Regions from separate parts of the Bradyrhizobium sp. SZCCHNS1050 genome, predicted to be linked through region 2. Evidence: predicted binding sites of a transcription regulator. Region 2 holds the regulator's gene; each other region holds the start of a gene.
What was found. Region 2 encodes PhoB, which activates phosphate uptake and scavenging genes when phosphate is short. Its sites were predicted from a motif close to TGTCATNNANCTGTCAT; they were not measured.

Region 1 (7,871 bases), 690 kb from region 2:
CGCGTGAACGTACCTGCGGCCGTCGAGTTGGAACGCCTTGGGGTAATGGACGCCATGGAAGTAGCGGTCGGTCTTGAGCTCGGTCCTGACGCGCTCGACCTGCCAGCCCTCGACCTCGGTGTCGAAATCCTCGTGCAGCATCTGGAGGCGGCGGATCAAGGCGTCGCCGGCGTCGACATTCGAGACTTCGAGCGCGCCTTCGCTGAGTCCGATGCCCGGCATCGCCGCGGTGGCCTGGGCGCGGATGAACTCGGCACCGGACCAGGACAACGCCCATAGCGCCCGGGCATGCGCGAGCCCGACGCGCTCGATCAGATCCGGCAGCGGCAGGTCGAACCCGGGCATGACCGTCCCGATCATGTGACCGGATGCGTTCCATCCGACCTGGCGGCCTTCCAGCACCGCGACGCTCGCCCCCTGCCGGGCCGCGCACAACGCCACCGTCAAGCCGGCCAATCCCGCCCCGACGACGCAGACGTCGACATCGAGGTCGAAATTCAGCCTGGTGCGGCCGTGTGCACCTGCGGCATCCGCGTCATCGTTCACGCTTGTGGAAGTCTCGCTCATGGCGTTTTCTTAGCGAACCCTGCGCCGGACGTCATGACGCTTTTAATGGCGATAAAGAGACGTGGTACAGGCTGACCCAGCCTGAACGATTCGAGACGGAATTCCATGCGCCGATTGATGCTGCTGCGCCACGCCAAGACCGAGACTGACGCGCCGACCGGCCGCGACCAGGACCGCCGTCTCGACGAGCGCGGGCACCAGGATGCCGCCATGATCGGCGATTTCATCGCCAGCCACCCGCCCGCGCCGGAGCTGGTGCTGGTCTCGACCGCGGTTCGGGCGCAGCAGACCTGGGACCTCGCACTTGCGGCAATGAAGGACCGCGTCCCGGCCCCGCAGGTCGAGACCGTTCCCGAGCTCTACGGCGCCGAGCCGATGCAGATGCTGCATCACATCCGGCTCGCGGCAGCGCATGATCCGAAGCAGCTCCTGCTCGTCGGACACAATCCGGGCATGCACGAGCTGGCGCTGGCGCTGACCGGCGAGGGCGATTCCGAGGCCCGCCACGAGCTGATGCGCAACATGCCGACCGCGGGACTCGCGGTGCTCGATTTCGACACCGACGATTGGGGCGATATCAGCTTCACCCGCGGCCATCTCCTGAGGTTCGTCACGCCCAAGCTGCTCAAGCACGGCTCGGTCGATTGACAGGCAGGTCGGGTCCGGCGCGTAATGCCGGCGGACAGAGAGGAGGACCTTCGATGTTCAACTCGATTCTGGTGCCGATCGATCTGGCCGACACCGACCTCGCCAAGCCGGCCATCGCCACCGCGGCCACGCTGGCGCAGACTTGGAGCGGCACGGTGCATCTGCTCAACGTGATGCCGATGACGCCGGTGATGCTCGCCGAATACGTCCCGGCCGATTTCGATGCGCAGCAGCGCGAGACCGCCGAGGAAGCGCTGTCGATCGTGGCGCGCGAATCCGGCATCCCGGCCGAGCGCATCAGTTACACGGTACGCCAGGGCGGCATCTATCACGAGATCCTCGAGGAGGCGGCCAAGGTCAACGCCGACCTGATCGTGATGACCTCGCACCGCCCGGCGATGCGCACCTACTTCCTCGGCAGCAATGCCGGGCATGTCGTGCGCTACGCGAAGTGCTCGGTGCTGGTGGTGAGGCCGTGAGTGGCGGCCTCCTCCAACGCATACTGCGCGTAGAACAATTCCCTCTTCGCAGCTATTGCTATCGCATTGGGTGTTTCTCGATCCTATTGCCCGACCGAAATGCGGACTGAGGACACTCTCATGAGATGGCCTCTGCCTTATCCAAGGCGCGGTGACGTATTGGGTATTCTGTTCATCCTCGCTCTGCTTTGCCTTCTCGTTTCCAGCTTCTACTGGTTTCCGAATTCTAAGCCGAATACCGGATTTGGTCCGGATTGGGATTGCACTCCTGTCCCCAATGGCCAACCGATCTGCATCAAAAAATTGAGTCATTGAACTTGGTTCGCGACAAACACCACAGTGCGTAGGGTGGGCAAAGGCGCGTCCGAGACAGCCTGTTTGTCCGTGCTATCTGAACGCGCCGTGTCCACCGTCTTGCGCGAAAAGTTGCTTGGTGGGCACAACATCGCGTGGCTTGCGCCACACGACGTCTTTGCCCACCCCACGGACTCACTCAGCCGGCGGCACCGGTGACGAACCCTTCGCTCCAAGCGTCCCTATCGACTACATATTCGTCGACAACGAAACAATCGGGATAGTCGCGAAAGCCCTCGAATTGAAGCTTGCGCTTTCTTGCGGCATCCGCCTCGGCAGCGCTGCTGTAAACCCCAATGAGCTTGTTATCGGTATCGTTCTCGTCGAGAGCATCATCGCGTGGTCGGGCGGTACGCATTGATATGCCTGCTTCGTTTTTCAACATGCCTAGGCTGACGAATTACCCAACGGGTCGAAGGCACCGTCCCCAAAACGACGACTCCCGATCAAGCCCGCGAGCGGACATCCTCGTCGCCGCCCGAAGACCCCCCATAAGATTCAAACGCGACATTCGACCAGTGGCATGATACGGATGGGACGCAAATTGGTGCTATCTGGCACGAGACAAGATGCCACTAAAGCCCGCTATTATCTATGACGTTGCGGCTGATACTCCGTCCATAAAGAAGGCCATTGGCCCGAAGCTGGCCAAGCAATTCTCTGCGAACCCTCAAGTGCGCAGATATGCCGTTGTCCTGAAATTCCCTGATGGGGTCGTGACCAGCCGCGCGATTTCTCACACGCTGAGGAAAATTCCAGCTCCTCGCGGTCCAACGTTACTTGCGGGCGAAGACTTTACGGTCGAAGCGACTGCGATCGCCAAGCTGGAAGGTTGCGACATAGTTTGCGTACGCGAGTTTGGCTGGACCGATGAGGCTTATGCCTCCATCCGCGTGCGCTCCTGACACGAGAGGCTTCTGCTTCGCAATGCGCGTTAGCATTCCGCGAGTGACCCCGTCACGGCCACTCCGCGATGAAGCCCTTCGCCTTGTACGGCGCGATCTTGTCCCATTCGCTGAGCACGCGGCGGCGGAACTCCGGATGGGTGTGCCACAACTGCCGCGGTACGCCGAAGCTATCGACCGTCAGCAGCATCTTCTCGACTTCGGGCCAGTGGCGCTGCAGGGTCATCGCGTAGCGCCGAGCGGTCCAGCTGTTGCCGAGGCAGATCACGCTGCCGACATTGGCGAGGCCGAGCGCGGCGTCGATCACCGGCAGAGCGAACGCGACGTTCTCGCCGGTATTCGTGGCGTGGTGCTCTTCGAGGATGCGCTCGGCCGGAATGCCGCGCCCCACCATGGCGGCCTTGATCAGCGTACACTCCGAAAGATCAGCGCCCGGCGTGATCCCACCGCTGACGATGGCGTGGCGGAAGTAGCCTTGCTGCCACAGCTTCACCGCCGTCTCGGCACGCAGCTCCTCGTCGACGCGGGTCCCGAACACGAACAGGAGATCGGCCGGCCGCAGCGGCGTATCGGCGAAATGCCGCGCGTTGACCGCGGCGATCTCGGCGTCATCCGGTCTGCGCAGCGCGCGATCCTGCATCGGTCCTCTCCGAAGGCGACTCGCTCAGTCTGGCATGGCGCGCGAAATCTGCATGATCACATTCGGTGACCGGCGATGAGGTTGCGTGATCACGGCAGCAGCGCGGCCGGAATCTCCGTGAACGTGTAGCTGCGCGGCCTGTTGCGGGTGATGAAGCCGCCGACATACCAGGCGAACAGCGCGGCGAAGCCGATCAGGAACAACGCGCCCGACCATTCGGCGATGACGAGCGCGCGCACCAGAAGCCCGGCCATCGCCACGGCGAGCAGCGCAATCGCGGCGAGCGCCGCGCCGTAGGTGAAGCGGCCGAGGCCCGCAGTCAGCCGCGCGTTGCTGCCGCTGAAGGCGAGCCGCGCATGCAGGCCGAGGATGAAAGCACCATAGGCCTCGCTCTGCGGCGCCATCAGGGCCGCCGTCTGCCACGAGACGGAGATGATGCTGAGGCGGCGGCCATCGCGATGGGTGATGTCGGCCCGAAAACGCCTCGCCTGCATCGACACCGGTCGGTAGGACAGCCGGATCGCGGCGATGTCGGCGTAAGGCCACAGGCCGGTGCGGCCGGCGAACCGCCACGACAGGCCCTGCCCCGTGAGCTCGAACTGCTGCGCGGCCCCGATCAACGACGCCTTGTAGGCGTAGCGGATCGCGTCATGGCCTTCTGTGGTGATGTCCTGGGAAATGGATCGGTCCTGTTGCGTGTGGCGCGCGCCTTATCCTACAAACGGAGCATGAGCGAAACGATCTATTTTCCGCGCCACCTGATCCTGGCCGGGGCGATGGCCGCCGGCGTGCTGCTGGCGCTGGCGGTGCACATGCTCGGCGCCCGCTACGGCCTCGATCTCGGCGGCCTGTGGCAGACCGAGAGCGGCGCCTTCATGCCGGCGGGATCGGCGATCGCCTGGTGGCTGATCGCCACCGTCGGCTTCTCCTCGGGCTATTTCATCGCCAACATCATGCACAGCGCGGTATCGGGCGAGATCCCGCAGCGGATGCGCAACTTCCTGGTCGTGGTCGGCGTGCTGATGCTGGCCGGCATCGGCCAGGCGATCTCCGGCCCGAGCCCGGTGCCGTCGGCCTCGGGTGTGCTGGCCGGCCTCGCCGCGCTCTGCCTCGGCGCCCTGATGGCGTTCTGCGGCGCCAATTTCGCGTTGCGTAAGAGCTGACGCGTGGCATCCGGATGCGACGACGCCGCGCGGGATGTCCGCGCGGCGTTTTGTCTCATCGGCAGGTGACGCGATCAGCTCGCGGCGCGCAGATTGACGCTGGTCTCGGCGAGCTTGGTCAGCTTCATGTCGGTCGCCTTCTCCTCGTCGAGCGTCTTCTGCAGGACGGCGGCACAGTCGCTGCGGCCGAGTTGCTTGGCCCAGGCGATCAGGCTGCCATAGCGGGTGATCTCGTAGTGCTCGGCCGCCTGGGCGGCGTTGATCAGCGCTGCGTCCAGCACCGCCTTGTCGTCGACCTCGCCGGCGACCTCGTCGGCCTCCTCGATGATGCCGTCGATCGCCGGACAGTCGACCGCCTTGGCCGCGATGCCGTGCATCTTGAACACCTGTTCGAGACGCGTCACATGCGTCTTCGTCTCATCGAGATGGGTCAGAAAGCCCTGCTTGAGCTTCTGATCCGTCGCCTTGTCCGCCATCTTCGGCAGCGCTTTGACGAGCTGGTTCTCGGCGTAATAGATGTCCTGCAGCTGATGAACGAACAGATCGTTCATCGTCTTGATGTCCTTGGTGAACAGTCCCATTTGTTTCACGTCCTCTCGGTTCGGAACATGGCAGGTCCCTCCCCTGACCGATCGTCGCCATGTTCGCTGTGCGCTAACCGGCGGCTACGGCGGTTGTTCCGGCGTGCCGCCCCTGCCGAACCGGTCGCAGGGACGAGGGTTCTCGTGAACCGCGCGGGCGACCAGTTGGACCGAATTGAGGCGGACGGGCCACCAGCTATGTGACCGGAGTGTGACAGACCTGCGCCGCATGGGTCGGAGCTGAGCTGTGTCAAGGACTGCACAAGGCGCGCATTTTAGCATAAGGAACAAGCTGTCACGAATTGCCCGCCTATCGATCAATGGTTTCGCCTCTTTTCCAAGATCTAGTACCGCCCCGCCGGGAGGATGAATGCAGCGCCTGCTGACCACGCTTGGGCGTGGCTTCAAGAAATGGATCGGCTGGAAGCGGCTGGGGATTGCAGCGAGCCTTGCGATCATCGCCTTCGCGATCACGACACTCGTGCGCACGCTGAAGGGCGTCGATGCCGGCGTCATCCTGACCGCGCTCACCGAAATCCCGCCCGGTCACATCGCCCTCGCGGCCTTGTGTGTGGTCGGCGCGTTCTGCACGCTGACCTTCTATGACTATTTTGCACTGCGAACAATTGGCAAGAAACACGTGCCCTATCGCATCGCGGCGATGAGCGCCTTCACCAGCTATTCGATCGGCCACAACATCGGCGCCACCGTGTTCACCGGCGGCGCCATCCGGTTCAGGATCTACTCCGACTACGGCCTGTCCGCGATCGACGTCGCCAAGATCTGCTTCCTGTCAGGCCTGACCTTCTGGCTCGGCAATCTGTTCGTACTCGGCATCGGCATGACCTTGCATCCGGCCGCCGCCACCGCGATGGACCAGTTGCCCCCGGCGGTGAACCAGCTGATCGCGATCGGCATCCTCGGGGCGATCTTCGCCTATCTCGGCTGGCTGACCGCCGGCAAGAACCGGCGCCAGCTCGGCCAGAACGGCTGGAAGGTGGTGCTGCCCTCGGCGCAGCTCACGCTCGTGCAGATCCTGATCGGAGTGGTCGACCTCGGCTTCTGCGCGCTGGCGATGTACCTCCTCGTCCCCGCCGCTCCGCCGATCGATTTCCTGTCGCTGTCGGTGGTGTTCATCCTCGCCACCCTGCTCGGCTTCGCCAGCCACGCGCCCGGCAGCATCGGCGTGTTCGATGCCGCGATGCTCGTGGCGCTGCCGCAGTTCGGCCGCGAGCAGTTGCTGGCCACCCTGCTCGTTTTCCGCGTGCTGTATTTCGTGATCCCGTTCGCGACGGCGATCTCCATCATGGGCATCAGGGAACTCTGGCTGAACGTCGTGAAGCCGTGGCAGGAGCGGCGCCGGCTGAACTCAGCCTGCGAGGACGAGGTCGCCGCCAAGCGCGCCGCGGCCACGGCGCCCGCCGCGGTTCCCCAGCGCATCAAGCGCCACTCCCAGCGCTGAGCAGCAATCGTCTCGCGGATGACGCGACGGTTCGACCCTCGACCGGTTGAACTCGCGTGCGATCCTCTTATTTCCGCCCCATCGCTGACGTGAATCCTTGCGCATGACCCGAATGCCCCTTCGTCCGCTGCTCGCCGCCTGCGTCCTGGCCGGCCTGCTCGCCCCTCTCGCCGCCACCGAGGCGGCCGCGCAGTTCGGCGCAGCGCCGCTGCAGATCAGCTGGGAGGTGCGCAACCGCTTCCGTCTCTTCCGGGAGGAGCGCGACTTCCTGCTGCATACCGAGAGCACGCGCGACCGCTCCATCCTCGCCGCCGAGCAGGCGTTGGCGGTGCAGAGCGACGGCCGCGGCTGGGCCCGGAACGTCGTCAACCGGCTCTGCATCGACCTCGCCGGCCGCATCAACGAGCCGTGCACGCGCGACAACGTCAAGGAAAGCTATCTCACGCCGATCGACCATCCGGTCACGGTGCGCCTGACCGGCCCGGTCCCGGTCGGCGCCACCTGCGCGTGGTCGTTCGACGACGGCGACGGGCCGCAGACCTCGACATTCGACTGCGCCGAACCGGTCAACCTGCGCGTCCGCTACGGCCGCCAGACCGTCGCATCCGTCGATGTCGCCAGCCCGGAAGGCACGCAGCAGGTGTCGACGGGAATCCAGGTCCGCGACGTCCTGATCGCCGGCCTCGGCGACAGCATCGCCTCCGGCGAGGGCAACCCGGACCGCCCGATCGCGCTCGCCGACGAGGGCTTCTGCTTCCGCTCCTATCTCGGCGGTCCGACGGCGCAATATTATCGGCCGAGCCGGGCCGGCTTCAGAGGCGGCCGCGCCTGCGAGGCGCCGGACACGCTGCAGAACTGGCAGAAGCACAGCGCGGTCTGGCTCAACGCCGCCTGCCATCGCTCGCTCTACAGCTACCAGACCCGGACGGCGCTGGCGCTCGCGGTGCGCTATCCGCACGTCGCGGTCACCTACCTGCCGCTCGCCTGCACCGGCGCCACCATCGCCGACGGCCTCTTCGGCAGCCAGCGCGCGCGCGAATGCACGCCGGGCCGCGCCGCGACCACCTGCGCC
Region 2 (7,871 bases):
ATCGTGATCCGCGGCCTCTGCGTTGCCGCCGCGATGTTCGGCGTCACCTGGCTGGCGCTGATCCTGTTCACGCTGTTCTATAACGGACTCGCCGGCCTCAGCCTGCAGGTTTTTGCCGCCGACACGCCACCGCCCGGCTCCAGCGAAGGCGGCCTGCGCAACGCCATCGTCGGCTCCTTGATCATGACGATCATCGGCGTCGGCATCGGCGCGCCGCTCGGCCTGTTTGCCGGCACCTATCTCGCCGAATACGGCCGCAACGACCGCCTGACCTCGGTGATCCGCTTCATCAACGACATCCTGCTGTCGGCGCCCTCGATCATCATCGGCCTGTTCATCTATGGTGCGGTCGTGGTGCCGATGGGCGGCTTCTCGGCACTCGCGGGTTCCCTTGCATTGGCGGTCATCGTGATCCCGGTGGTGCTGCGCACCACCGAGGACATGCTGCTGCTCGTGCCCAACCCGCTGCGCGAGGCGGCGTCTGCGCTCGGCCTGCCGCGCTCGCTGGTGATCCGCCGCATCGCCTATCGGGCGGCGCGCTCGGGCCTCATCACCGGCGTGCTGCTGGCGACCGCCCGCGTCGCCGGCGAGACCGCGCCTCTGCTGTTCACCGCGCTGTCGAACCAGTTCTGGAGCCTCAACCTTTCCAAGACGATGGCGAACCTGCCCGTCACCATCAACAATTTCGTCCAGAGCCCTTATGCCTACTGGAAACAACTGGCCTGGAGCGGAGCCCTTCTCATCACTCTGGCCGTGCTCGCCCTGAACATCGGTGCACGCATTCTCGGCGCCGAGAGGAACACCAAATGACCGAACTGTCCGTCTCCGTCAGTCAGCCCAATCACGCTCTTCACGGCAAGGCGCTTCCGGATGCGCCGGCCAAGGTGACCGCGCGCAACCTCAACTTCTACTACGGCGACCATCACGCGCTGAAGAACATCAACCTGTCGCTGGGCACCAACCGCGTCACCGCGTTCATCGGCCCGTCCGGCTGCGGCAAGTCCACGCTGCTGCGCATCTTCAACCGGATGTACGATCTCTATCCGGGGCAGCGGGCGACCGGGCAGCTGATGCTCGACAACACCAACATCCTCGATCCCAAGCTCGATCTGAACCTGCTGCGTGCCCGGGTCGGCATGGTATTCCAGAAGCCGACGCCGTTCCCGATGACGATCTACGAGAACATCGCCTTCGGCATCCGCCTCTATGAGAAGATCTCCAAGTCGGAGATGGACGACCGGGTCGAGAAGGCGCTGCGCGGCGGCGCGCTGTGGAACGAGGTCAAGGACAAGCTCAACGCCTCGGGCCTGTCGCTGTCCGGCGGCCAGCAGCAGCGGCTGTGCATCGCGCGTACCGTGGCGGTCCGGCCGGAGGTGATCCTGTTCGACGAGCCGTGCTCGGCGCTCGATCCGATCTCGACCGCCAAGGTCGAGGAGCTGATCCAGGAACTCGCCGAAAACTATACGATCGCCATCGTGACGCATAACATGCAGCAGGCGGCGCGCGTCTCCGACAAGACCGCCTTCATGTATCTCGGGGAGCTGATCGAGTTCGACGACACCAGCAAGATCTTCACCTCGCCGAGCGATCGGCGGACCCAGGATTATATCACCGGCCGGTTCGGCTGACGCCGACGACATTGTCTTCAGGAGATCATCATGGCCAGTGAACATACCGCCAAGGCGTTCGACAGCGATCTGCAGGACCTCACCCGTCTGGTATCGGAGATGGGCGGCCTCGCGGAGCGGCTGATCGTCGATTCCGTCGATGCGCTGGTGCGGCGCGACATCGCGCTCGGCCAGAAGGTGGTCGCCACCGACGCCGAGGTCGACAAGCTGCAACGCATCATCGAGGAGCGCGCCGTTCTTACCATCGCCCGGCGACAGCCGATGGCGGTCGACCTGCGTGAGATCGTCGGCGCGATGCGCGTGGCGACCGATCTGGAGCGTATCGGCGATCTCGCCAAGAACATCGGCAAGCGCGTCGCGGCGCTGGAGAGCGACTTCCATCCGCTGAAGCTGATCCGCGGGCTCGAGCACATGACCGATCTCGTGCAGTCGCAGGTCAAGACGGTGCTGGACGCCTATGCCGCGCACGATTTGCCGGCGGCGATGACGGTGTGGAAGGGCGATGAGGAAGTCGATGCCATCTGCACCTCGCTGTTCCGCGAGCTCCTGACCTACATGATGGAGGATCCGCGCAACATCTCGTTCTGCATCCACCTGATGTTCTGCGCCAAGAATATCGAGCGCATCGGCGATCACGCGACCAACATCGCCGAGACGGTGTTCTATATGATCGAAGGCCAGCAGATCATGGACAAGCGCCCGAAGGGCGACATGACGAGCTTCGCATCGACGATCCCCGGCAACTGAGAGAGACGGTTCAGACATGGGCGCCCGAATTCTGGTGGTGGAGGACGAGGAGGCGCTGACGACGCTGCTGCGCTACAACCTCGAGGCCGAAGGCTACGAGGTCGAGACCGTGGCGCGCGGCGACGAAGCCGACACGCGCCTGAAGGAGCGTGTTCCCGATCTCGTCGTGCTCGACTGGATGCTGCCGGGCCTGTCCGGCATCGAGCTGTGCCGCCGCCTGCGGGCGCGGACCGAGACCCGGCAGTTGCCGATCATCATGCTCACCGCACGCGGGGAGGAGAGCGAGCGCGTGCGCGGCCTCGCGACCGGCGCCGACGACTACATCGTCAAGCCGTTCTCGGTGCCGGAGCTTCTGGCGCGGGTGAAAGGCCTGCTGCGGCGGGCGAGTCCGGAGCGGCTGGCGACCGTGCTGTCCTATGGCGACATCGAGCTCGACCGCGAGAAACGCCGCGTGGCGCGCTCGGGGCGGCCGATCGATCTCGGTCCGACCGAATACCGCCTGCTCGAGTTCTTCCTGGAGCATCCCGGCCGCGTGTTCAGCCGCGAGCAGCTGCTCGACAGTGTCTGGGGCCGCGACATCTACATCGACGAGCGCACCGTCGACGTCCATATCGGCCGCCTGCGCAAGCTGCTCAATCCCGGCCGCGAGCAGGACCCGATCCGCACCGTGCGCGGCGCCGGTTATGCGCTCGATGATCGCTTCGCCAAGAGCGAGCAGGTGTAAGGGGCGATCGGGCGTGAGGACGCAGCAGGTGTGAGACGCGAGGCGGCCCGATTGAGGAGATCGCGGTCCGCTTTCCGCCACGCCGCCGCCGTCTTGATCGTGTCTGCTTCGTGGCCCGTCACGATGTTTCGGTCCCAGCGGACGCCCTTGATCAAGACCATCATCATATCTCTTGCCGTGCTGCTCGGCGGCGCGGCGGGCGCCACGGCCGCCGAGCTCGAAGACGCGGTCGCGGCGGCAGGCAACGGGCAGCATGCGGCGGCGATGCGACGGCTGCTGCCGCTGGCCGCCAAGGGCGATGCGCGGGCGCAGTTCGACGTCGGCTTCATGCACGCCTTCGGCTGGGGCCAACCGCGCAACCCCGCCGAGGCGCTGGCGTGGTACCGCAAGGCCGCCGATCAGGGGCTCGCTGTCGCGCAACACTATCTCGGCATCGCCTACGTCAACGGCGAAGGTGTTGCGAGCAATTACGGCGAAGCCGGCCGCTGGTTCAGCCGCGCCGCGGCGCAGGGCTTCGCCCAGTCGCAATACATGCTCGGCCTGATGCTGCTCGACGGCCGCGGTGTGAAACAGGACGTCGTGCAGGGCTATGCCTGGCTGGTGATGGCGGGCCGTAGCGGCGTGCGATCGGCCGGCCGCGACGTGCAGCGGGTCAAGTTGACCGAGCCGCAGCGCGTCCAGGCCCAGAGTGCCATTGCGGCCTGGCGGCCGAAGCCGGAATCGGCGGAGGCCGGCATCGCCGCTCCGCGTCCGGAGCAACTGCTCGGGCTCGACCGCCACATCGGCGAGGTCGTCGATCCCACCTCGTGGCCGGCGTCGTCGATCGGCGTCGTCACCGTCGCGCAATACTCGACCGGCGGCTGGTGCACCGGCACGCTGGTCGCGCCGCGCGTCGTGCTCACCGCGGCGCATTGCGTGTTCAACGGCGTGGCGCAGGTCAGCCCCGGCAACGTCCGCTTCCTGGCCGGCATGAACAGGGGCACGCCGGCGGCATCGTCGGTCGCCGACAAGCTGATCGTGGCGCCCGATTTCGTCCCGACCCGGCACGACAGATGGTCGCTCGACCGCTCGCCCGCCGATTGGGCACTGATCGTGCTGAAGGACGCGCTGCCGTCGAAGCCGGTTGAGGTCAGGGCGCTGACGCGCGAGGAATTGCAGGCTGCGACCACGGCCGGAACCATCTCCGAGATCGGCTATGGCCAGGAGCGGCGCTATTCGCCGACCGGCCAGCGCAATTGCAGCGCCGGCATGACCAAGGACGAGATGCTGCTGACGGTGCATTGCCTCGCCAATTTCGGCTATTCGGGCTCCCCCATCATGGCCGACGTCGGCGGACAGCCGGCCGTGGTCGGCATCTTCTCGGCGTTCCACGAGGAGACCCGGCTGATGTTCGCCGCCCCCGCGAGCCAGTTCGAGGCGGTCGTGCGGCGCGAGATCACGGCACAGAGTGCCTCGATGCGGTGAGCGAAGGAGGGGCGAGAGAAGAAGATGTCCCGCCGCTGGTCATGATCTGTGCGTGACTGGATAGCGGGTTGCCAAGCGAGAGGGCAATCCGGGAAGGGCCGCCCACGTTTTCCTGCAGTTTTTGCCTGCAGCGGGGGGCTTTACCGAACTGGCCTGGCTCTTGCTATAGTCCGAGTATGACGATTGTTCAAATTGATCATCCTCGTGCCCCTCGGCTGCTGTGGTGGCGATCGCAGCCCGGCCGCAACGTTGCGCTCGTCGGCGGGCTGGTCGCCGCCAACGCGCTCGCCTGGGCCTGGGCGTTCGCGCTCTACGCCGACCGGCCCGCCATCGTCGGCACCGCGATGCTGGCCTGGCTGCTCGGACTGCGCCATGCGGTCGATGCGGATCACATCGCGGCGATCGACAACGTCGTGCGGAAGCTGGTGCAGGACGGTAGCGCCCCGCGCGCCGCCGGCCTGTATTTTGCGCTCGGCCATTCCAGCGTCGTCGTCATCGCCACCATCGTCGTGAGCCTCATCGCCGGCGCCGACCTCCTGGATGAAGAGAGCGCGATCAGGGCGATCGGCGGCGTCATCGGCACGTCGGTGTCGGCCGGCTTCCTGCTGCTGATCGCGTTGGCGAACCTCATTCTGTTCGTGAACCTCTGGCGCCGCGCCGCACAGCCGCAGTCCGAGATGGAAACCGCCGGAAGCTCCGGACGGGGCATCCTCATCCGCCTGCTGCGCCCGGTGCTCCGCCTGGTGGGACGCGCCTGGCACATGTATCCGCTCGGTTTCCTGTTCGGTCTCGGCTTCGACACTGCGAGCGAGATCGGGCTTCTTAGCCTGTCGGCAACCGAGGCCGCGCGCGGCGCGAGTCTTGCGCACGTGCTGGTGTTTCCGGCGCTGTTCGCGGCGGCGATGGCCACCGTCGACACCGCCGACAGCATGCTGATGGTCGGCGCCTATCGCTGGGCGCTGACCGATCCCGCACGCAAGCTGCGCTATAACCTCGTGATCACCGGCGCCTCTGTCGCGATCGCGCTGGTGATCGGCGGCTTCGAGGCGATCACGCTGTTGGCGCCGCGGCTTGGCCTGACCGGGGGATGGACGAGGGTCGCCACCGCGCTGGGCGACGATGTCGCCAATCTCGGGATCGTCGCGATTGGCCTGTTCGGACTGATCTGGGCGATCGCCATGCTGCTCGGTCGCAGCCAGCGCGGTTCCGAGGCTATGCCCGGGGAAGCGCTTGCCAGTGTTCATGCGGGGGCGCTAAACCCGCCGGTGATACGAAGCGGAACGCTTAAGACGGGCTAGGAGCGGGGCCTTATGATGGTCGGCTCTGAGGGAACGATCAGGATGCTATGGCTGCAGGGTGCGAGCTGCGGCGGCTGCACGATGTCGATCCTGGAAAGCGGCGCGTCCGGCTGGTTCGACGAGCTGCGCCAATCCGGCATCGATCTGGTATGGCATCCCTCCGTCAGCGAGCAGACCGGAGACGAGGTGGTGGAGCTGTTGGAGGCGATCCGCGACGGTCGCGAGCGGCTCGATCTGCTGGTGCTCGAAGGCTCGGTGGCGCGCGGACCTGGCCTGACCGGCCGCTTCAACATGCTCGCCGGCACCAACCGCTCGATCTATCACTGGCTGCTCGATCTGGCGCCGCTGGCCGACTACGTCGTTGCCGTCGGCAGTTGCGCCGCCTATGGCGGCATTCCTGCTGCCGGCATCAACCCGACCGATGCGGTCGGATTGCAGTTCGAGGGCAGCGACATCGGCGGCGCGCTCGGCGCGGGCTTCCGCTCGAAACGCGGGCTGCCGGTGATCAACGTCGCAGGCTGTGCGCCGCATCCGGGTTGGATGATGGAAAGCCTGCTGGCGCTCACCTCGGGCGATCTGTCGGCAGACGGCCTCGACGCAGTCGGCCGTCCGACCTTCATCGCCAATCACCTGGCGCATCACGGCTGCTCGCGCAACGAGTTCTACGAGTTCAAGGCGAGCGCGGAGACGATGTCGGAGCGCGGCTGCCTGATGGAGCATCTCGGCTGCCGCGCGACGCAAGCGGTCGGCGACTGCAATCAGCGCTCGTGGAACGGCGGCGGCTCCTGCACCAAGGGCGGCTACGCCTGCATCGCCTGCACCTCGCCGGGCTTCGAGAGCGCGCAGAACTATCTGCAGACGGCCAAGCTCGCCGGCATTCCCGTGGGGCTTCCGACCGACATGCCCAAGGCCTGGTTCGTCGCGCTCGCAGCGCTGTCGAAATCGGCCACGCCGCGTCGCGTCCGAGTCAATGCGACGGCGGATCATGTCGTGGTGCCGCCGGGCCGTGCCGGCGACAAGCGCCGTCCATGACGCGGATCACGGTCGGACCGTTCAATCGTGTCGAAGGCGATCTCGAGGTCAGGCTCGATATCGAGAGCGGTCGCGTCACGAGGGCGGAGGTGACGGCGCCGCTCTATCGCGGCTTCGAGCAGATCCTGGAGGGGCGGCCGTCGCTGGACGCCCTGGTGATCGCACCGCGAATCTGCGGCATCTGCTCGGTGTCGCAATCGATCGCCGCCGCCGCGGCGTTGCGCCAGGCCATGGGTATTGCGGCAGCGCCAAACGGCGTCCTCGCGGCCAACATCGCGCACGCGGCCGAGAACGCAGCCGACCATCTGACGCATTTCTACATCTTCTTCATGCCGGACTTCGCCCGCGACGTCTACGCCTCGCATGCCTGGCATTCGGCTACGGCCGAGCGCTTCGCGGCCACGAAGGGCAGCGCGGCCCGCGATGCGTTGCCTGCCCGCGCGCGGCTGCTCGAGATCATGGGCCTGATCGCCGGCAAATGGCCGCACAGTCTCGCCTTCCAGCCAGGCGGGACGACGCGCGCGATCGAGCTCGGCGAGCGCGTGCGGCTCAACGCGATCGCGGCGTCGTTTCGCGGTTTCCTTGAACGCGTCGTGTTTGCCGACAAGCTGGAGAACGTGCTCGCCTTGTCGACATCGGACGAGCTCGACCGTTGGCGGGAGGGCCGCGCCGGCGACTTCGCGCATTTCCTTCGGCTGGCCGATGCGCTCGCGCTGGCCGACCTCGGCAGCGGACCCGGTCTCTTGATGAGCTTCGGCGCGTATCACGACTTCAATGGGGCTCGTTTTCGCGCTGGTGTCCGCACGAGCAGCGGCGAGGTCCACGCTTTGCCGTCGGACGGCATCACCGAGGACGTCTCGCACGCCTGGATGCACGATACGTCGCTCGATCCGGCCGAGAGCCGCACCGTGCCCGATGCCGACAAAGCCGACGCCTATAGCTGGTGCAAGGCGCCGCGTCTTGCGGGAGAACCGGTCG
Region 3 (7,871 bases), 1.8 Mb from region 2:
GGCGAGCGTCATCGCCTCGAGCTGGTCGTGGGTGACGTAGATCGCGGTGGTGTTGAGCCGGCGCTGCAGCTTGCGGATCTCGACCCGCATCGCGATGCGCAGCTTGGCGTCGAGGTTCGAGAGCGGCTCATCGAACAGGAACACCTTGGGCTGGCGCACGATGGCGCGGCCCATCGCCACGCGCTGGCGCTGGCCGCCGGAGAGCTGGCGCGGCTTCCGCTCGAGCATGGTGCCGAGCTCGAGGATGCGTGCGGCGTCCTCGACCCGCGTCCTGATCTCCTTTTCCGCCATGCCGCGATTGCGCAGGCCGTAGGCCATGTTGTTGTAGACGGTCATGTGCGGATAGAGCGCGTAGTTCTGGAACACCATCGCGATGTCGCGATCCGCCGGCTCGATCGCATTGACGATGCGGCCGCCGATGTCGATCTCGCCCGAGGTGATCGTCTCGAGCCCCGCGACCATCCGCAGCAGGGTGGATTTGCCGCAGCCCGACGGCCCGACCAGCACGCAGAACTGACCGTCGCCGACATCGACATCGACCCCTTTGATGGCTTCGAAGCCGCCCTGGTAGACCTTGCGGACGTTGCGGAGGGTGACGTTGGCCATGGGTTACCTAGCGAATAGCGAATGGGGAGTAGCAAATAGGGAAGGGGACGAAGCGAGTTGTTGGGCAAATATCCCTATTCGCCATTCCCTATTCGCCATTCGCCCCCTCGTCACTTTTCCGTCTCCACCAGCCCCTTGACGAACAGGCGCTGCATGACGACGACGACGAACACCGGCGGCAGCATCGCGAGCACGGCGGTCGCCATGACGACCGGCCACTCCGTCAGCGCGTCGGTCGTCGTGATCATCTTGCGGATGCCGATCTGGATGGTCTGCATGTCGTCGCGCGTCGTGATCAGCAGCGGCCAGAGATATTGATTCCAGCCGAGGATGAACAGGATCACGAACAGCGCCGCCATGTTGGTGCGCGACAGCGGCAGCAGGGTGTCCCAGAAGAAGCGGAACGGCCCGGCGCCGTCGATGCGGGACGCCTCCAGCAGCTCGTCCGGCACCGTCATGAAGAACTGGCGGAACAGCAGCGTGGCGGTGGCGGACGCGATCAGCGGCAGCGCGAGCCCGGCATAACTGTCGAGCATGTGGAGGTCGGCGACGATCTTGTAGGTCGGATAGATGCGCACCTCGACCGGCAGCATGAGGGTGATGAAGATGAGCCAGAAGATCGCCATGCGGAACGGGAAGCGGAAGTAGACGACCGCATAGGCCGAGATGATCGAGATCGCGATCTTGCCGACGGCGATCAGCAGCGCCATGACCAGCGAGTTCAAAAGCATGGTCGCAACCGGCTCGCGGGTCGAGCCGCTCGTGCCAACGAAGATCGTCTGATAGTAGGTCGACAGGAAGTGCCCGCCAGGCAGCAGCGACATCTGCCCGTTGGCGATCACCGCATTGTCCTGCGTCGAGGCGACGAATGCGAGATAGACCGGGAACGCGACGATCGCGATTCCGATCCACAGGATGGCGTGCGCGACGTAGCGTCGAATGCCTTCTTGCTCGACCATCAGTAGGTCACCTTGCGCTCGACGAAGCGGAACTGGATCGCCGTCAGCACGATGACGATGACCATCAGAACGACGGATTGTGCGGCCGACGAGCCGAGATTGCCGCCGAGCAGGCCATCGGTATAGACCTTGTAGACCAGCGTCTCGGTGGATTTGCCAGGACCGCCGCGGGTCATCGTGTCGATGATGCCGAAGGTCTCGAAGAAGGCGTAGACGATGTTGATGACCAGCAGGAAGAAGATGGTCGGCGACAGCAGCGGGAAGGTCACGGTCCAGAACCGCCGCATCGGCCGCGCGCCGTCGATCGCGGCGGCCTCGAGCACGCTCCGGGGGATGCTCTGCAGCCCGGCGAGGAAGAACAGGAAGTTGTAGGAGATCTGCTTCCAGGCGGCCGCGAGGATGATCTGCAGCGCCGCCTGGTCGCCGTCGAGCAGCGGATTCCAGTCGATGCCAACAGCGCGCAGATAGCGCGAGATCACGCCGAGCGACGGGTGGAGCATGAAGATCCAGAGCACGCCCACCACCGGCGGCGCCACGGCATAGGGCCAGATCAGCAGCGTGCGATACAGCGTGACGCCACGCAACGGCTTATCCGCCATGACCGCGAGCAGCAGTGCGACCGACAGCGACGAGAGCGCGATGGCGAAGGAGAAGCCGAAGGTGCGGAGAATGGCCTGGAAATAGTCCGGCTGGGTGAGCAGGTCGGCGTAGTTCTCGAACCAGACGAAGCTCGTGGACAGGCCGAACGCGTCCTGCAGCAGGAACGACTGGATGACGGCCTGGATCGCGGGCCAATAGAAGAAGATCAGCACGATCGCGAGCTGGGGAGCGACCAGCACGAACGGCAGCAGTTTTGACTGAAAGATGGCGTTCTTCTGCATGGTCGGTCGGCGAACCGGCAGGCCGCGGGGCGGCCTGCCGGCTCATGGCCTCACTTCACGGCCGTCTTTTCGAACTGGCGCAGCATCTGGTTGCCGCGCTCGACGGCGGCGTCCAGCGCCTGCTTGGCGGTCTTCTTGCCGGCCAGGGCCTGCTCGATTTCCTCCGACCAGACGTCACGCAGTTGCACCATGTTGCCCAGACGCAGGCCGCGGGAATTCTCCGTCGGTTCCTTGTTGGTCAGTTCGAGCAGCGGCGTCTCCAGATAGGGCTGATCCTTGTAGAAGCCCTCGGCCTTGGCCTTCGCATAGGCCGCCTTGGTGATCGGCAGATAGCCCGAGGCCTTGTGGATGTAGACCTGACGATCGGTGTCCGAGAGGAAGGTCAGGAACTTCGCCACGCCCTTGTATTCGTCCGCGCTCTTGCCGCCCATCACCCAGAGCGAGGCGCCGCCGATGATCGAGTTCTGCGGCGCGCCCTTGGCGTCCGGATAATACGGCATCGGCGCGGCGGTGAAGGCGAACTTGGCCTGGGCCTTGACGTTGCCGAAGAACGCCGACGAGGTCAGGTAGATCGGGCATTCGCCCGAGGTGAAGCGGCCCTCGCCGGTGTTGGTGCGGCCGGCATAGTCGTAGGTCTTGTCCTTCTGCAGCTCGACCAGGTTTTCGAGATGCTTGACCTGCAGCGGACCGTTGAACTCCAGCACGGTGTCGAAGCCGTCGAGACCGTTCGCCTTGCTGGCCAGCGGCACGTTGTGCCAGGCGGAGAGCTGCTCGAGATTGACCCAGGTGACCCACGAGCCCGAGAAGCCGCAGGTCGGATGGCCGGCCGCCTTCAGCTTCTTGGCGGTCTCGAACAGCTCGGGCCAGGTCTTCGGGATCTCGGCGTTGACCTTCTTCAGCTCGTCGAGATTGACCCACATCACCGTGGAGGACGAGTTGAAGGGGAACGACAGCATCTCACCCTTGGAGGTCGAGTAGTAGCCCGTGATCGCAGGCAGATAGCTCTTCGGGTCGAACGTCTCGCCGGCGTCCTGCATCAGCTTGTAGACCGGCTTCACGGCGCCGGTGGCGGCCATCATGGTGGCGGTGCCGACCTCGAACACCTGCATGATGTGGGGCGCATTGCCGGCGCGGAAGGCGGCGATGCCGGCATTCATCGTGTCGGCGTAGTTGCCCTTGTAGGTCGGGACGACCTTGTAGTCGGACTGCGAGGCGTTGAAATCGTTGGCGAGCTTGACGATGACGTCGTTGTTGGCGCCGGTCATCGCATGCCACCACTGGATTTCGGTCACGGCATGCGCAGGTGCTGCGGCGCTCAGGACCAGCGTGACTGCCGCAGTCGCGGCCGTCCAGAATTGGCGAAGTGACATTAAAGAATACCTCCCGTGAAACGTCATCGGCGTCGCGGCCGTAGCAGCGCGAGATGACAGTTTCGTGAATGTATAACCGGTTGGATCGTCAGCGGAAAGCGCGTTCATCGCGGCGGAACGCAGCGACTTGCGGGAGACGGCGCCGCGCCGGGGCGATGCCCCGGCCGGCGCTGACGGTGAGAAACGACAGGCTGATGGCGCCTCAGCGCTTGCGCTCGGCGCACACCGTGCCCTGGGACAGCAGCGCCTCGATCTCGCTCGGCGTGTAACCGAACTCGGTCAGCACCTCCTGCGCGTGCTGACTGAACTTCGGCGGGGTGGAGCGCAGGCTCGGCTTGGTGCGTTCGAGCCGGATCGGCGACGCGACGCCCTTGTACCAGTCCTTCTCGATGACATCGCCGCGGTAGATCGTGTGCGGATTGGTCAGCGCCTGGTCGATCTTCTGCACGGGTCCTGCCGGCAGACCGGCCGCGAGCAGCCGGTCGCACAGCGGCTCCGCCTCGAACTGGCTGAACACGGCGGCAAGCTCGGCGCGCAGCGCCTCGCGATTGGCGACGCGATCCTTGTTGCGGGCGAAGCGCGGATCGGTGCCGAGTTCGGGGCGGCCGATCTCCTTGGCGAGCTTGCGGAAGGTGCCGTCATTGCCGACGCCGATGAAGATATCGTCGGTCTTGGTCGCGAAGATCGCATACGGAACGAGGTTCGGGTGCTCGTTGCCGGTCAGCGACGGCGGCTTGCCATGCATGAAGTAGTTTGCGGTATGCGGATGCATGATCGCGAGACCGGTCTCATACAGCGTGACCTCGAGGAACTGACCGATGCCCGAGCGCTGCCGCTCCGACAGCGCCATCAGGATGCCGATCGCGGCATAGAGTCCGGTGGTGATGTCGACCAGCGGCACGCCGATCCGCATCGGTCCGCTCTGCGGCGAACCGGTCGCCGCGATCATGCCGGTCATCGCCTGGATGATCGCGTCGTAGCCGGGATTGCCGCCGCGCGGGCCATCCGCGCCGAAGCCGCAGATGCGGCAGTGCACCAGCTTGGGGAATGTCTCGCGCAGCGTGTCGCTGCCGATGCCCCATTTCTCCAAGGTGCCAGGCTTGAAGTTCTCGATCAGCACGTCGGCCGTCTCGAGCATCCGCATCAGCACGGCGCGGCCGCCCTCTGAGGCGAGATCGAGGCCGATCGAGCGCTTGTTGCGGTTGATCCCGACGAAATAGGCGGCGTCCTCATCGTGGAAGGGCGGACCCCAGTCACGCACCTCGTCGCCGGCCGGCGGCTCGACCTTGATCACGTCGGCGCCGTGATCGGCCAGGATCTGCGTGCAATAGGGGCCGCCGAGCACGCGCGTCAGATCGATCACGCGCAGGCCGGCCATGGCGCCGGGAGCAAATTGGGGTGTCATCGGATGTCGCGAGGTTGGTTTCAGCTCGCGATCATTAAGCATTGCTGCGGCGGCGGCGCAAACGGGGGCTGCCATGCGGCAGGACAACGGAGGCCGTCCTGCCGCATGACGGAATTGAAGCTCAGACGACGCTCAGCTTGACGTCGACATTGCCGCGCGTGGCGTTGGAATAGGGGCACACCTCGTGCGCCTTGGCGACCAGCGCTTCGGCGTCGGCCTTGGCGAGTCCGGGCAGCGACACTGCGAGCTCGACGGTGATGCCGAAGCCGCCTTCGGAGCGCGGGCCGATGCCGACCGTCGAGGTCACCGACGTGTCGGCGGGAACCTTGGGGCCGCCCTGCGAGCCGACGAACTTCATCGCGCCGATGAAGCAGGCTGCGTAGCCGGCCGCAAACAACTGCTCCGGATTGTTGCCGGCACCGCCGCCGCCGCCGAGCTCCTTCGGGGTGGAAAGCTTGACCTTGAGCGAGCCGTCGAGGGTAGCGGCTTCGCCGTCGCGGCCGCCGGTGGCCTTGGCGCTGGTCTTGTAGAGCACGTTCACGGACATGGGTGTCTCCTGGTTGGATGGACGAATTCAGTGGGGCCATATTGCACACAATTAGATTGCGCACAATATAATTGTTCGGTAGAAAATTCGTGATCGGTGCGCCGGGCCCGTTGTCGATCCGAGGCGTGCGGGCTCAAGATGCCGATAGGATCGACCTGTGGTGACCTCGATGCGAAAGAAGTCCGCGGCAGACCTGCCGCTCCAGCTCGGCAATCAGCTCTGCTTCGCAGTCTATTCGACCGCGCACGCCTTCAACCGCGTCTACAAGCCCCTGCTCGACCGCCTTGGCCTGACCTATCCGCAATATCTGGTCATGCTGGTGCTGTGGGAGCAGGACGGCCTGACGGTGAAGGACATCGGCGCGCGGCTGTTCCTCGACTCTGGCACGCTGACGCCGCTGCTGAAGCGGATGGAGGCTACGCACCTGATCAAGCGGACCCGGTCGGCCGAGGACGAGCGTCAGGTGATCGTCACCCTCACCGCCCAGGGCGCGGGCCTGCGCGACAAGGCAAGGTCGATCGTGCCGCCCGCGATCCTGGATGCGACGGGCTGCTCGATCGCCGAGCTGGCCGATCTGCACGGCAAGCTGGTGCGCCTGCGGGAGCGGCTCGATGCGGTTGTGGAGGGGTGAGGAGGCTCTAAAGGCGCTTCTTCGCGAAAGCCCGGCCTGAACCCGACTTGAGATATTTCTCGAAGGCAAATGCCTGCTTCACATCGCTGAAGGCAACGTAGGTCTTGAGCCGCCAAGGCCGAAACTTCGATGTGTGCGGGACTTCACCGGCATTGTGCTTCGTGACGCGGGCCGGAACGTCGTCGGTGATGCCTGCGTAGAAATGCTCGCCGTTGAGACTTTCCAGGATGTAAACGAACTTCATCGCAGGCCGCCCTCGACCCTTCACGGGCGCGAATGTGGCAGGTCGTGCTGCGTGGCGTCCAGAGCTTGGATGGGCTGAACTGCTCAGTCGACTGATGAAGGGGCATCATGGCCCGGAGCCTAGCCCGCCTTCGCCTTCCCGCCTCCGCCCAAGGGGGCTTCGGCGTCCAGACTACGGCGCGACAGCCTTCGCTCACTTCGCGCAACCGGCAGCTTGGGGTGGCTTGCCGAGCCGAAGCTCGCGAAGCGATGGGGAGAGAGCATTATCGCCCGGAGCCCAAGTCCGCCTTCGTCTTCCCGCCTCCGCCCAAGGGGGCTTCGGCGTCCAGACTACGGCGCGACAGCCTTCGCTCACTTCGCGCAACTGGCAGATCGGGGTGGCTTGCCGAGCCGAAGCTCGCGAAGCGAGCGAAGGCTGGTGGAGCCAGGCGGGATCGAACCGCCGACCTCTTGCATGCCATGCAAGCGCTCTCCCAGCTGAGCTATGGCCCCTGAACCGAGCCGGCGGTCTGGGTGACCGCCGGGGAGCACCGTGAACCACAGTTCGCGGCTGATCTCAAGTGTCTTCGACGATTATTCTTCGTCGCCGCCGACATCACCGATGATGTCGGTCACGTCCTCGTCGCCTTCTTCCTCGTCGGCGATGAAGGTCGAGTCGTCATCCTCGTCGTCGTCGAGCGTCTCGTCGATCTCGATGTCGTCCTCCGATTCGGGAACGACGGCCTTGACCTTGCCGGAGTTCTCCTCGGCGTCGGCCTCCTCGAGCGGCACCAGCTCCTCGGCCTCCGCGGGCTCGACCACGTCGGCCGCCGCAGCAGCGCGCGCAGCCTCGCCGCGCATGGCGCGGGTGGGCGCGATCGGCGCAATCGGCACGACCTCGCCGGTGTAGGGCGAAATCACCGGGTTCTTGTTGAGGTCGTAGAACTTTTTGCCCGTCGTCGGGCAAATGCGTTTGGTTCCGAGCTCGGATTTGGCCACGTGCAGGCGTCCTGGCAATGTCTGAAAAGCGGTGTCTCACTTGGCTAGTTGCCGCGCCGCTGTCAATAGCGCTGTCAACGGGAAAATCACCGCTCGTGACGGAGGGCGGGGGCTGTGATACCTGCCCCGTCCGAAACACGAGGATCCCGCCGTGAGCACGTCAATCGCCCCGACTCCCCTGGAATCACGCGCCTCAGGGCCCCTCTCGGGCACGATTCGCGTGCCTGGCGACAAGTCGATCTCGCACCGGG
Region 4 (7,871 bases), 370 kb from region 2:
GTGATCCTCACGATCATGGCTGCCGCGCAGAAGCTGGACCCGGGGCTGGAGGAGGCCGCGCGCTCGCTCGGTGCCGGCCCCTGGGCCGTGCTGCGCGACGTGATCCTGCCGGCCCTGACGCCGGCGCTGATCGCATCCGGCGCGATCGCGTTCGCGACGGCGATGGGCGCGTTCGGAACGGCATTCACCTTGGCCACGAACATCGACGTGTTGCCCATGCTGATCTACACGGAATTCACGCTGGCCGGAAACCTGGCCACCTCGGCGGCGCTCTCGGTCGGCCTTGGCCTGATGACCTGGCTGATGCTCGCATTGGCGCGCTCCTTCGCCGGCAGCTCGGTGGCAGCGGCAGGGTAGGCACGTGCGCGACAGGGCCATCTTCATCCTTCAACTGCTGTTCACACTGCTGGTCGCCGCCTTCCTGGCCGTGCCGGCCGGCCTTTCGATCGCCGCGGGCGTGACCGTCAACTACTTCCGCGGCATTCAGTCCGGCGTGACGCTGCAGTGGGTGGCCCAGGTCTGGGAGCTCTACGCGGGCACGATCATGGCATCGATCCTGATCGCGCTGGGCACGCTGGCGGTCACGCTCGTGGTCGGTGTTCCCGCTGCCTATGCGCTGTACGTTCGCGGCGGACGGCTGGCGCGGCTGGTCGAGGAAATCATCACCTTGCCGCTCGCGATTCCCGGGCTCGCCATCGCGCTCGCGCTGTTGCTCACCTATGGCGGGGCGGGAAGCTTCCGCCGCTCATGGCTGTTCATCCTCGCCGGCCATGTGAACTTTACGATGCCATTCATGGTGCGGTCCGTCATGGCGGTGTTCTCGACGATCGACGTGAAGTCGCTCGACGAAGGTGCCGCATCGGTCGGAGCCGCGCCATGGCGCCGCTTCATCGATGTCATCGTTCCTAATGCCGCGCCGGGGATCCTGGCGGGCAGCCTCATGGTGGTGACGCTATCCCTCGGAGAATTCAACCTGACCTGGATGTTGCATACGCCGCTGACCAAGACACTGCCGGTCGGCCTTGCCGATAGCTACGCATCGATGCGGCTCGAGGTCGCGTCCGCCTACACGCTGATCTTCTTCGTCATGATCATCCCGCTGCTGGTGGCCATGCAATGGATCGGCGAGAGAGGAAGCCTGAGGTGAGCACGATGACCCGGCATGGAGCCGCCCTCAAGGTGGAGAATTGCGGCAAGACCTTTGCCGATGGGACCTGCGCGCTTGCGCGCGCCACGCTCGACATCGCGCAGAGCGAGACGCTGGTGCTTTTGGGGCCGTCCGGCTGCGGCAAGACCACGCTGCTGCGGATCGTGGCCGGGCTCGAAACACCCGATGCGGGCGGGCGCGTGCTGTTCGGCGGCAAGGATCTGACGAGGCAGCCGATCGAGAAGCGCAATGTCGGCATGGTGTTTCAATCCTACGCGCTGTTCCCCAACATGACCGTCGCGGACAATATCGGCTACGGGCTCAAGATCCGCGGCGTGCCCAAGCCGGAGCGCGCCGCGCGGGTCGCAGAGCTGGTCACGTTGACCAACCTCGCCGGCCTCGAAGATCGGCGAATCGATCAGCTCTCGGGCGGCCAGCGCCAGCGCGTCGCGCTGGCGCGCGCGGTCGCGATACGGCCGAGCGTGCTGCTGCTCGACGAGCCGCTCACCGCGCTCGATGCGGCCTTGCGAGAGCGCCTGCGCGGCGAGCTCAACGGCTTGTTGCGCACGCTCGGCATCACGGCGATCTACGTCACGCATGACCAGGCCGAAGCCATGGAGCTCGGCGACCGCATCGTCGTGATGCGCAAGGGCGCCATCGCGCAGATCGGGACGCCGCGCGAGATCTATTTCTCGCCCGCCGATCGATTCGTCGCGGAGTTCGTCGGCGCGGCCAACATCATCGAGGCGCCGATCGACGGAGCCCAGCTCGTTCTGCCGGGAGGTCGGCAGCCGATCGCCGATCCCGGTCCACGTAACCTGGCGGTGGCGATGGTTCGGCCGGAAACGATCGGGATCGTCGATGCCGCGGCATCGAGTCTGACTGGCGTCGTCGACAGCGTCCGCTTTGTCGGCGACCGGCAGCGGATCATCGTCCGCGACGCCGCCTCAATTGCACTGACCGTGGACGCGCCGAATTCGATCAGGGTCGCTGCGGGAGAGCGGATCGGCCTGCGGATTGCAACGGACTCCATTCGGCTGTTGCCGGAGAAAGGCTGATCTGCTGATGACCAAGAGCCCCGTCGTCATCGCCCAGATATCCGACCTGCACATCAAGGCGCCCGGCCGGCTCGCCTACCGCCGCGTCGATACGGCGCGCGCGTTGACCCGTTGCATCACGGAGCTCAACCGGTTCGAGCCGAAGCTCGATCTGGTGGTGATCTCGGGCGATCTCGTCGATACGCCGTCGCCGGCCGAGTACGATCATCTCAAGGATCTTCTCGCCGAGCTCGAAACTCCATTCGTCGCCGTGCCCGGCAATCACGATTCACGCGAGCTGATGCGCGCGGCGTTTCCGGGCGCTCTGCATGGTCAACCCACCAGTCCGCTGAACCGGTGCGTAGAGTTGGCCGATCTCGATCTGCTTCTGCTCGATTCCAGCGTGCCCGGCCATCCGCATGGCGAGCTCGATGAAGCGAGTCTGCAATGGCTCGACGCCGCGCTGTCCGGATCCAGCGAAAGGCCGGCCCTGCTGTTTCTGCACCACCCGCCGTTCGCCACTGGCATCTGGCACATGGACCGGCAGAACCTGCGCAACGCCGACGATCTCGCGGCCGTCCTCACGCGCCATCCGCGGGTGCAACTGATCGGGTGCGGTCACGTTCATCGCGCGACGCTGACCCGGTTTGCGGGCATCCCCTGCACGATCTGCCCGGCACCGAACCATGCCGTCGCGCTCGACCTGGCCGAGCTTCGTCCGCCATCCTTCCGGATCGAGCCACCGGCCTTTCACCTTCATGCCTGGTTTCCAGGACCGGGATTTGGAACGGTCGTCACGCATCAGGTGCCGATCGGGGATTTCGACGGGCCGCATCCGTTCTTCAATCAGGACGGCACGCTCATCGACTGAGGGCGCAAGAACGAAGCGAGGCGGCGGGGTCTGGTCTAGCTCTCGACCTCGAACGTCACGCGCTCCGCCGCGAAGCGCGAGCGCTTGCTGACCAGCGGCGTCCCATCGGCATCGATGTCGGTGCTGTCGACCACCAGCACCGGACGGCCCAGCGCGAGGTCGAGCCGTGCGGCGTCGCTCGCGTCGGCGATGGCCGCCGTGATCCTGGTCGCGCCGCGGCGATAGTCGCGAATGCCGTAATGCGCAAGCAGCGCCGTCATCGAGCGGAGCGATGCGAAGATGTGGCCGGCCTCGGGAAATCGCTCGGACGACAGCCAGGACGTGCTGACGCAGATGGGGGTCTTGTCGGCAAGACGCAGTGCCTCGATTCGGACCAGCGGCGCCCCCGTCTTCAGTCGGAGCGCGTGCGCGAGTTCGCGCGTCGCCGACTCTTCGGACGCTGCGATCAACTGTCCGCGCGGCTCGCGCCCGCCGGCGCCCACGATCTCGGAGAACCTGGTTCGCGATCTCAGGGGATATGACAGACGAGGCGCTTCGACATAAGTGCCGCTGCCGCGCTCGGCGCGCACGAGGCCGCGCTCGGCCAAGGTCGCGAGCGCGCGACGCACCGTATGACGGTTGACGCGGTAGGTTTCGGCGATCTCGGTCTCGCCGGGCAGGCGGGTGCCGGCCGCGAAGCGGCCGTCGGCGATGTCGCGCTCGATGCCGTCGGCCACCCGGCGCCACAGTGCCACGCCCGAGTCGGCGCCCTGCATGCTCATCTGCGGTTCTCCGCTGCACGACCTGAAAATCACGCCCATGTCATCAAACAGTCATGGCGCTTCGTTACGAAGTTGTCTATTAACATAGACAACTTCGCGATAGCAAGTTCGGGGTGAAGATGGAAGGCGAGACCGCGATGCAGGACCGGCGCAGGACGGCGATGCGGGTATTGGCGCATGCCTCGCATGCGGACATCCGCGCCAGGCTCGACGGACTGGCGCTGCCTGAGTATCGCGACCTGCGTCCGGCGGAGAATGGTCTCGTGATGCTGCGGGGCCGGATCGGCGGTGATGGTGCGCCGTTCAATGTCGGCGAAGCGACGGTGTCGCGCGCCGCGGTACGGCTGGAGAGCGGCGAGGTCGGGTTCGGCTATGTGCTCGGACGAGACGCCGGCAAGGCGCGTCTGATGGCGCTGTGTGACGCGATGATCCAGTCGTCGAGCCATGCGCGATCGATCGAGACTCAGGTGGTCGCGCCGCTGCAGGAGCTGATGCGCGCATCGCGGGAGCATCGAGCGGAGGAGGCTGCGGCCACGCGTGTCGATTTCTATACGATGGTGCGAGGAGAAGGCTGATGGCTGCTGCCGCTTCCGATCTGCAGCCTGGTTTCGCCGACAATGTCCTGTCCGCGCAATCGACCTTCCGTACCGTCATGGAGGCCATGGCGCGTCCGGGCAATGTGCGGCAGGTCGAGGGCGATGTCGGCCGGCCGTCGTCGTTGATGCCTGGTGCTGCCGCGATCGCGTTGACCTTGTTCGATCACGATACGCCGATCTGGCTCGATGCGCCGCTCGCCGGCACGCCCGAGGTCGGCGCCTGGCTCAAGTTTCACACCGGGGCGCCGATCGTCGCCGATGCCGCGCTCGCCTGCTTTGCGGTGGCGGCGGACCCCGAAGCGCTGCCTGATCTGAATTCATTCGCGCTCGGCAGTGCTGAATACCCTGATCGCTCGACGACGCTGATCCTGCAGGTGCCGAGCTTGTCCGAGGGGCCGGCGTTCAAGCTGCGCGGTCCAGGCATCGACGGGGCGACATCGTTCCGTGCAACGGTCGCGCCCGCCGATCTGTTCGAGCGGCTGTCGATCAATGAGAAGCTGTTTCCGCGTGGTGTCGATGTGGTGCTGGTCGATGGCTCGTCCATCGTCGCCATCTCGCGAACGACCCGACTCGTTTCCGCAGGAGAGTGAGGCATGTATGTTGCCGTCAAGGGTGGCGAGCGCGCCATCGAGAACGCGCACCGGCTGCTGGCGCATGAACGCCGGGGTGATCGCGATGTGCCCGAACTTTCGCTGGCGCAGATCTCCGAGCAGTTGGGGCTTGCCGTCGATCGCGTGATGGCCGAGGGCTCGCTGTACGACCGCGAGCTCGCGTCGCTCGCAATCAAGCAGGCACGCGGTGATCTGATCGAGGCGATCTTCCTGGTGCGTGCCTTCCGCGCGACCCTGCCGCGCTTCGGTGCGACCGAGCCGGTCGACACCGGTGCGATGCGGGTGCAGCGGCGCGTCTCGTCGACCTTCAAGGACATTCCGGGCGGCCAGGTGCTCGGGCCGACCTTCGACTATACGCATCGGCTGCTCGATCCGCAGTTGGCGGCCGCCGCCGAGCCGGAGCCGCCGGCCCGTGCCGAGGCGCCGAATGCGCCGACGCCACGTGTCACCGATATTCTCGGCCAGGACGGGCTGATCGAGCCGTCGCCGCAAGCCGATGTTGGCGCGCCGGTCGGCGATCTCACCCGCGATCCCCTAGGCTTTCCCGCCGATCGTGATCTGCGGTTGCAGAATCTCGCACGCGGTGATGAGGGCTTTCTGCTCGCGCTCGGCTACTCGACCCAGCGCGGCTACGGCCGCAACCATCCCTTTGCCGGCGAAATCCGCTTCGGCGAAGTCGAGGTCGAGTTCGTGGCCGAGGAGGTCGGGTTCGCGGTGCCGCTCGGATCGATCGAGCTGACCGAATGCCAGATGGTGAACCAGTTCAAGGGATCGGCAACCGAGCCGCCGTGCTTCACGCGCGGTTACGGTCTCGCCTTCGGGCAGAGCGAGCGCAAGACGATGTCGATGGCGCTGGTCGACCGCGCCTTGCGGGCACGCGAGCTGGGCGAGGATACGGTCGCGCCGGCGCAGGATGAGGAGTTCGTGATGTCGCACTCCGACAACGTGCAGGCGACCGGGTTCGTCGAGCATCTGAAGCTGCCGCACTATGTCGACTTCCAGTCCGAGCTCGGCCTGCTGCGCAAGCTGCGCCAGGAATTCGCCGAGGCCAATGCCGTTCCCGAATTGAAGGAAGCTGCGGAATGAGCGCGCCGACCTACAATTTCGCCTATCTCGACGAGCAGACCAAGCGGATGATCCGTCGCGCCATCCTGAAGGCGATCGCGATTCCCGGCTATCAGGTGCCGTTCGCGAGCCGCGAGATGCCGATGCCCTATGGCTGGGGCACCGGCGGTGTGCAGGTCACCGCCGCCATTCTCGGTCCCGACGACGTGCTCAAGGTCATCGATCAGGGATCGGACGATACGACAAATGCGATCTCGATCCGCAAATTCTTCGCCAAGACCGCGGGCGTCGCGACCACGACGTCGACGGAAGAGGCGAGCGTGATCCAGACCCGGCATCGCATTCCCGAGGCGCCGCTTCACGAGGGGCAGGTGCTGGTCTATCAGGTGCCGATCCCGGAGCCGCTGCGCTTTCTCGAGCCGCGCGAGACCGAGACCCGCCGCATGCATGCGCTGGCCGAATATGGCCTGATGCACGTCAAGCTCTATGAGGACATCGCACGCTTCGGCCACATCGCGACGTCCTACGCCTATCCGGTCAAGGTCAATGCGCGCTACGTGATGGATCCGTCGCCGACGCCGAAGTTCGACAATCCCAAGATGGACAATTGCCCGGCGCTGCAATTGTTCGGTGCGGGACGCGAGAAGCGAATCTATGCCATTCCGCCCTATACGCCGGTCGTCTCGCTGGATTTCGAGGACCATCCGTTCACGCGCTACAAGTTCGATGCCCCCTGCGCGCTGTGCGGCGCGGAGGATTCCTACCTGGACGAGATCGTGACCGACGACAAGGGCAGCCGCATGTTCGTCTGCTCCGACACCGATTACTGCGAGGGCCGCCAGGCGTCCGGACATCGTGGCGAGCAGAGCGCCGCCCCGCACAAGGAGAGCGCCCATGGCTGAGATGATCAGCGCATCCGATCAGCCGCTGCTCGTCGCGGAAGGGCTTGCGAAGAGCTACGGCCGGTTGGCAGCCTGCCGCGACGTCTCCTTCGTGCTCTATCCCGGCGAGGTGCTCGCCATCGTCGGCGAGTCCGGCTCGGGCAAATCGACACTCCTGCAGATGCTGTCGGCGCAACTGGCGCCGACGTTGGGCCGCGTGTCCTATCGGATGCGGGACGGGGTGCTGCGCGATCTTGCCGGCCTTGGCGAGGCGGAGCGCCGTTTTCTGTTCCGCACCGATTGGGGCTATGTCCATCAGGACCCGACGCAAGGCCTGCGCATGGCGGTCTCCGCCGGCGCCAATGTCGGCGAGCGGCTGATGGCGGTCGGCTGGAATCACTACGGTCGGATCAGGCAGACCGCCTCGTCCTGGCTCGCGCGCGTGGAGATCGACGTTGCCCGCATCGACGATGCGCCGCGGACCTATTCCGGCGGCATGCGGCAGAGGCTGCAGATCGCGCGCAATCTCGTGACCGAGCCCAGGCTCGTGTTCATGGATGAGCCGACCGGAGGACTCGACGTGTCCGTGCAGGCGCGCCTGCTCGATCTGATGCGCAGCCTCGTCAACGAGCTCGGCCTCGCCGCCATCGTCGTGACCCACGATCTGGCCGTGGCGCGGTTGCTGTCTCATCGTGTGATGGTCATGAAGGAGGGGCGGGTGATCGAGACCGGCCTCACCGACCAGGTGCTCGACGATCCGCGCGAGCCGTACACACAGCTCCTCGTGTCCTCGATCCTGCCGCCATGATGCAATTGGGCCCAATGCGATGACCGTGATGATCGATGTCGAGAATGCAGAGAAGACCTTCACCATGCATCTGCAGGGCGGCATATCGCTGCCC

Region 1: QX094_RS01405 (YbhN family protein) is a predicted target of PhoB. The motif match lies at 5,538-5,554, and genes of this name have one in related genera.
Region 3: ugpB (sn-glycerol-3-phosphate ABC transporter substrate-binding protein UgpB) is a predicted target of PhoB. The motif match lies at 3,870-3,886, and genes of this name have one in related genera.
Region 4: phnF (phosphonate metabolism transcriptional regulator PhnF) is a predicted target of PhoB. The motif match lies at 3,855-3,871, and genes of this name have one in related genera.

Annotation. Positions count from the first base shown of each region.
Region 1 is NZ_JAUETR010000001.1:300,678-308,548, forward strand. Features, by position in the region: gene QX094_RS01360 (FAD-binding oxidoreductase) at 1-567, opposite strand, end outside; gene QX094_RS01365 (histidine phosphatase family protein) at 673-1,215, shown strand; gene QX094_RS01370 (universal stress protein) at 1,269-1,694, shown strand; gene QX094_RS01375 (hypothetical protein) at 2,188-2,433, opposite strand; gene QX094_RS01380 (hypothetical protein) at 2,618-2,953, shown strand; gene QX094_RS01385 (YdcF family protein) at 3,006-3,593, opposite strand; gene QX094_RS01390 (hypothetical protein) at 3,683-4,213, opposite strand; gene QX094_RS01395 (hypothetical protein) at 4,322-4,756, shown strand; gene QX094_RS01400 (ferritin-like domain-containing protein) at 4,831-5,337, opposite strand; gene QX094_RS01405 (YbhN family protein) at 5,708-6,799, shown strand; gene QX094_RS01410 (hypothetical protein) at 6,903-7,871, shown strand, end outside.
Region 2 is NZ_JAUETR010000001.1:986,157-994,027, reverse strand. Features, by position in the region: gene pstA (phosphate ABC transporter permease PstA) at 1-810, shown strand, start outside; gene pstB (phosphate ABC transporter ATP-binding protein PstB) at 807-1,628, shown strand; gene phoU (phosphate signaling complex protein PhoU) at 1,659-2,375, shown strand; gene phoB (phosphate regulon transcriptional regulator PhoB) at 2,392-3,099, shown strand; gene QX094_RS04660 (trypsin-like serine protease) at 3,247-4,563, shown strand; gene QX094_RS04655 (HoxN/HupN/NixA family nickel/cobalt transporter) at 4,740-5,861, shown strand; gene QX094_RS04650 (HupU protein) at 5,877-6,893, shown strand; gene QX094_RS04645 (nickel-dependent hydrogenase large subunit) at 6,890-7,871, shown strand, end outside.
Region 3 is NZ_JAUETR010000001.1:2,773,167-2,781,037, forward strand. Features, by position in the region: gene QX094_RS12635 (sn-glycerol-3-phosphate import ATP-binding protein UgpC) at 1-606, opposite strand, end outside; gene ugpE (sn-glycerol-3-phosphate ABC transporter permease UgpE) at 717-1,565, opposite strand; gene ugpA (sn-glycerol-3-phosphate ABC transporter permease UgpA) at 1,565-2,446, opposite strand; gene ugpB (sn-glycerol-3-phosphate ABC transporter substrate-binding protein UgpB) at 2,497-3,816, opposite strand; gene QX094_RS12655 (CaiB/BaiF CoA-transferase family protein) at 4,019-5,221, opposite strand; gene QX094_RS12660 (organic hydroperoxide resistance protein) at 5,343-5,768, opposite strand; gene QX094_RS12665 (MarR family transcriptional regulator) at 5,938-6,399, shown strand; gene QX094_RS12670 (GIY-YIG nuclease family protein) at 6,407-6,643, opposite strand; tRNA gene QX094_RS12675 (tRNA-Ala) at 7,059-7,134, opposite strand; gene QX094_RS12680 (TIGR02300 family protein) at 7,216-7,620, opposite strand; gene aroA (3-phosphoshikimate 1-carboxyvinyltransferase) at 7,772-7,871, shown strand, end outside.
Region 4 is NZ_JAUETR010000001.1:611,525-619,395, reverse strand. Features, by position in the region: gene QX094_RS02830 (ABC transporter permease) at 1-357, shown strand, start outside; gene QX094_RS02825 (ABC transporter permease) at 362-1,147, shown strand; gene QX094_RS02820 (ABC transporter ATP-binding protein) at 1,153-2,205, shown strand; gene QX094_RS02815 (phosphodiesterase) at 2,213-3,055, shown strand; gene phnF (phosphonate metabolism transcriptional regulator PhnF) at 3,091-3,816, opposite strand; gene phnG (phosphonate C-P lyase system protein PhnG) at 3,936-4,391, shown strand; gene phnH (phosphonate C-P lyase system protein PhnH) at 4,391-5,002, shown strand; gene QX094_RS02795 (carbon-phosphorus lyase complex subunit PhnI) at 5,006-6,109, shown strand; gene QX094_RS02790 (alpha-D-ribose 1-methylphosphonate 5-phosphate C-P-lyase PhnJ) at 6,106-6,990, shown strand; gene phnK (phosphonate C-P lyase system protein PhnK) at 6,983-7,777, shown strand; gene phnL (phosphonate C-P lyase system protein PhnL) at 7,797-7,871, shown strand, end outside.